Regions from separate parts of the Paenibacillus roseipurpureus genome, predicted to be linked through region 2. Evidence: a T-box and tRNA genes for the amino acid it is inferred to sense, from the RefSeq annotation. Region 2 holds a T-box; the other holds one or more tRNA genes.

Region 1 (2,458 bases), 2.3 Mb from region 2:
CTCATTGTAAACATCCCCTACATATTTTACTATCTGTTTCCTACATATACATAGCACTTTAGATACTCTTGTTGTGTTTACACGTTAAAGCACAAAAAAGAAGCTCATGAAATCAGATGATTTCATGAGCTTCTTTTTTCGTTATACCGGCAAGAGGACTCGAACCTCCACCCTTTCGGACTCGATTTTGAGTCGAGCGCGTCTGCCATTCCGCCATGCCGGCATATCAAGTTAGTAAAACAATGGTGCCGAAGACCAGACTTGAACTGGTACGGTAGTCACCTACCGCAGGATTTTAAGTCCTGTGCGTCTGCCGATTCCGCCACTCCGGCCAATTCATTTGTGGAGGCGCCACCCAGATTCGAACTGGGGGTAAAGCTTTTGCAGAGCTCTGCCTTACCACTTGGCTATGGCGCCTTAGTAATAATGGAGCGGAAGACGGGGATCGAACCCGCGACCCTCGCCTTGGCAAGGCGATGCTCTACCGCTGAGCCACTTCCGCATATAAAACTGGGGATCAAGGATTTGAACCTTGGCATGACGGAGTCAAAGTCCGTTGCCTTACCGCTTGGCTAATCCCCATTATGTTGCTTTGGTAATAATGGGCGGACGACGGGACTTGAACCCGCGAATGCCGGATCCACAAACCGGTGCGTTAACCCCTTCGCCACGACCGCCACAATATTAAGTTTGTTACAAATTGGCAGGGGCAGCAGGAATTGAACCCACACCAAAGGTTTTGGAGACCTTTGTTCTACCCTTAAACTATGCCCCTAAGGTAAGGAAAATGGAGGCTGATGGATTCGAACCACCGAACTCGAAGAGAGCAGATTTACAGTCTGCCGTGTTTAGCCACTTCACTAAGCCTCCACAAAGCAATGGTGCCGTCGAGAGGACTTGAACCCCCAACCTACTGATTACAAGTCAGTTGCTCTACCAGTTGAGCTACAACGGCTTATTTAGTTTAGAAATGGTGGCTTTGGACGGAATCGAACCGCCGACACGAGGATTTTCAGTCCTCTGCTCTACCGACTGAGCTACAAAGCCTTACTTGATTGATTGAAACATAATGGCGGAGCTGACGGGATTCGAACCCGCGGTCTCCTGCGTGACAGGCAGGCATGTTAGGCCACTACACCACAGCTCCACATTATTTGGTTGCGGGGGCAGGATTTGAACCTGCGGCCTTCGGGTTATGAGCCCGACGAGCTACCGAGCTGCTCCACCCCGCGTCATTAAGTATAAGTCACGTTTCCTTCTAAAGCAAGTCTTACAAAAGAAACATGATGGAGGCTGACGGGATCGAACCGCCGACCCTCTGCTTGTAAGGCAGATGCTCTCCCAGCTGAGCTAAGCCTCCATGTTAAAACTTAAAATGGTGACCCGTAGGGGACTCGAACCCCTGTTACCTCCGTGAAAGGGAGGTGTCTTAACCACTTGACCAACGGGCCTTGAAAGATAAATTATGGCGGAGAGAGAGGGATTCGAACCCTCGAGACGCTTGTGACGCCTACACGATTTCCAATCGTGCTCCTTCGGCCAGCTCGGACACCTCTCCATATGGCTCCCCGAACAGGACTCGAACCTGTGACAACTCGATTAACAGTCGAGTGCTCTACCAACTGAGCTATCAGGGAATAGAAACAACTATAAAGCAATTCAGGTTGACTTGCACCCTGAAAACTAGATACGAAACTTTGTAAAGTAATTACATTAAGGTTTAAAGCTGAGAGACTTTTAGCTCCGCTAAAAGATCCCTATAAAGCTGAGAGACTTTTGACTTCGTCAAAAGATCCCTATATTAGGTTAAGCCCTCGACCGATTAGTATTCGTCAGCTGCATACGTTACCGCACTTCCACCTCGAACCTATCAACCTCGTCGTCTACAAGGGGTCTTACATACTGGGAAATCTCATCTTGAGGGGGGCTTCGCGCTTAGATGCTTTCAGCGCTTATCCCCTCCGTACATAGCTACCCAGCGATGCCTCTGGCGAGACAACTGGTACACCAGCGGTACGTCCATCCCGGTCCTCTCGTACTAAGGACAGCTCCTCTCAAATTTCCTACGCCCGCGACAGATAGGGACCGAACTGTCTCACGACGTTCTGAACCCAGCTCGCGTACCGCTTTAATGGGCGAACAGCCCAACCCTTGGGACCTACTTCAGCCCCAGGATGCGATGAGCCGACATCGAGGTGCCAAACCTCCCCGTCGATGTGGACTCTTGGGGGAGATAAGCCTGTTATCCCCAGGGTAGCTTTTATCCGTTGAGCGATGGCCCTTCCATTCGGTACCACCGGATCACTAAGTCCGACTTTCGTCCCTGCTCGACTTGTAGGTCTCGCAGTCAAGCTCCCTTATGCCTTTGCACTCTGCGAATGATTTCCAACCATTCTGAGGGAACCTTTAAACGCCTCCGTTACATTTTAGGAGGCGACCGCCCCAGTCAAACTGCCCA
Region 2 (2,458 bases):
GTAGGGGATCGGGGGACTTCTCAGTCTGCGCAAGTTTCCATTGCTGAAGAGCAGGGAATTTGGAGCGTACATTGGGCCGCGCCTGATGAGCAGGGCCAGCAACAGCAAGATATTTGGTACCAAGGGATCTCCTGGGACGAGATGCTGTATGCGTTCCGTCTTGGCTTGCGGGAGAAGGTTCGCAGCGGCTTCAGCCCCTTAGTCCATACGGATTTGGAACCTGCTCATGGTCTTACAGGCAAAGCCAAAATGACACAAATGCTGACGTATTACTGCGAAGAAAATCCGAACGAAGAGATGTACGAATCCCTTCGCACATGGCGCCGCGAGCAAGCGGTCCGTGAGAAGAAGGCGCCTTACATCCTCGCGACGAACCGCGTGCTGCGCATGATCTCCGTTTTTCTCCCGCAAAGTAAGGAAGAATTGCTGCAAATCCCTGGCTTTGGCGAGCAGAAAACCGCGCTCTATGCGGACGATATTCTCAAGTTGATCGGTGAGTGCATACGAACGAACGGGTTTCCATTGGATTGGGTGGCAAGCTATGTCGATCCAATGAAATTCGATGGCTGGCTGCTTGCCCAGAAGGAGCAAAAGCTGCGCATGGAGCTTGACCGTGAGGTCAGCAAGCGAAAGCTGCTTGAAATCGTTGCTGGCGGCGGCAGCTTGGCGGATCTTCAAGCCCAGCTCACGATGCCGCGCAGAGAGTTGCTCCTGTGGGTCGAGGAGCTGGATCGCGAAGGATATGACATGGATCCGCTTGTGGAAGCGGAGCTTACTGCAATCCCAGAGGAAGAGCAGATCAAAGCATGGAACTCCTATGAATCGGAAGGAGATCGTTACTTGAAGCCTGTTCTCAAAAGCCTAACGGGAACCGAAGAGCTGAAAGGCAAGGAGCTGGATCGCGCGTATGAATGGCTTCGCCTGCTTCGCCTTCGCTTCCGTAGAGAGAAGGAAAAGTTTACGTCGCAAGCAGCGAGCTAAATGCATTGACAAAGCTCCTAAGATTATGTTTAAATATTCAAAATAATCAAATATTTAAACGCGATGACGAACACGGGCGATAGCCCAAAGTAGGAAAGTAGCCGCTGCAACAGAGAGTCGGTGGACGGTGCAAACCGATGCATGCTTCATTTCCGAATTACAGTTCTGAGTTGGTGAGGGGAACGTGCTTCTTGAAGCATCAGTAGTCTACACCCGGCAATGATTTGCCGTTAAATTTCTAAGTGAAAGAGCAGCTGCCTGCCTATGGCGTGCAAGCGACTCTTTAATTAGGGTGGTACCGCGAGACAACCTTCTCGTCCCTTTGTGGACGTGGAGGTTGTCTTTTTTGTTTTCTACTAAGAATCGAGCGGAGGGATCATATGAGTTCATGGGAGAAGTTAACCGAAGAGCAGCAACACCAAGTGGAGCATCAGCTCCAAATTCTCAAACGAGGCGCAGCAGACATTGTACCAGAAGAAGCGCTCAAGTTGAAAATTATCAAGTCTGTTGTGACGGGGAAGCCGTTAAAAGTCAAATTAGGCTTGGATCCATCAGCGCCTGACATCCACATCGGGCATACCGTCGTCCTGCAAAAGCTCCGCCAGTTCCAAGATCTGGGCCACGAGGTCCAGTTGATCATCGGTGATTTCACAGGCCGGATCGGCGACCCGACGGGGAAATCCGAGACGCGCAAGCAGCTTTCAGAGGAGGATGTGAAGCGCAACGCACAAACCTACCAAACCCAATTGTCCAAAGTTCTGGACATTACGAAGACAACTTTTTACTACAATTCATCCTGGCTCGGGGAGCTAAAGTTTGATGACGTCCTACGTCTGGCTGGCAAGATGACCGTAGCGCGAATGCTGGAACGGGATGATTTTGCGAAGCGCTATGCGGCGAATCAGGCCATTCATGTGCACGAGTTTTTCTACCCGCTGATGCAGGGCTATGACTCGGTTTCGTTAGAGAGCGATATCGAATTAGGCGGAACCGATCAGACGTTTAACATTTTGATGGGGCGCACGCTCCAAGGCGCTTATGAGATAAAAGAGGGACAAGTTGCGATCTTGATGCCGCTTCTTGAGGGGCTGGACGGCGCTCAGAAAATGAGCAAAAGCCTGCGCAATTACATCGGTATCAATGAGTCCCCAAATGAGATGTTTGGCAAAACCATGTCCATTCCAGACACGCTCACCCTCAAATATTTTGAATTGACGACTGTGCTGTCATTTGAACAAATCGAGGAGATGCGCCAAGGCTTGGCAGCGTGTACGATTCATCCCCGAGATGCGAAGCTGAACCTGGCCAAAACGTATGTAGCCATGTACCATGGCGAGCAAGTGGCCGAGGAAGCTGTGCAGCATTTCCTTACGGTTTTCCAAAAGGGCGCGCTGCCAGAAGAAATTGAAGAAGTAAGCCTGAGCCGCAACGACTTGGATGCGGAGCGCATTGGGCTTATTAAGCTGCTCGTTCAGCT

Evidence for each region. A T-box is a leader RNA that pairs with one kind of tRNA and senses whether it is charged. The one in region 2 lies ahead of tyrS (tyrosine--tRNA ligase), so its partner is inferred to be a tRNA-Tyr.
Region 1: it encodes a tRNA-Tyr, which carries the amino acid that the T-box ahead of tyrS (tyrosine--tRNA ligase) is inferred to sense. The anticodon was not compared.

Annotation. Positions count from the first base shown of each region.
Region 1 covers NZ_CP130319.1:1,137,597-1,140,054, reverse strand. The annotation lists tRNA gene MJB10_RS05190 (tRNA-Leu) at 145-223, opposite strand; tRNA gene MJB10_RS05185 (tRNA-Leu) at 244-332, opposite strand; tRNA gene MJB10_RS05180 (tRNA-Cys) at 344-417, opposite strand; tRNA gene MJB10_RS05175 (tRNA-Gly) at 428-502, opposite strand; tRNA gene MJB10_RS05170 (tRNA-Gln) at 511-582, opposite strand; tRNA gene MJB10_RS05165 (tRNA-His) at 605-677, opposite strand; tRNA gene MJB10_RS05160 (tRNA-Trp) at 702-775, opposite strand; tRNA gene MJB10_RS05155 (tRNA-Tyr) at 789-870, opposite strand; tRNA gene MJB10_RS05150 (tRNA-Thr) at 880-955, opposite strand; tRNA gene MJB10_RS05145 (tRNA-Phe) at 972-1,047, opposite strand; tRNA gene MJB10_RS05140 (tRNA-Asp) at 1,071-1,147, opposite strand; tRNA gene MJB10_RS05135 (tRNA-Met) at 1,156-1,232, opposite strand; tRNA gene MJB10_RS05130 (tRNA-Val) at 1,288-1,360, opposite strand; tRNA gene MJB10_RS05125 (tRNA-Glu) at 1,377-1,451, opposite strand; tRNA gene MJB10_RS05120 (tRNA-Ser) at 1,467-1,558, opposite strand; tRNA gene MJB10_RS05115 (tRNA-Asn) at 1,562-1,637, opposite strand; rRNA gene MJB10_RS05110 (23S ribosomal RNA) at 1,803-2,458, opposite strand, start outside.
Region 2 covers NZ_CP130319.1:4,692,425-4,694,882, reverse strand. The annotation lists gene MJB10_RS21045 (HRDC domain-containing protein) at 1-981, shown strand, start outside; T-box leader at 1,048-1,306, shown strand; gene tyrS (tyrosine--tRNA ligase) at 1,362-2,458, shown strand, end outside.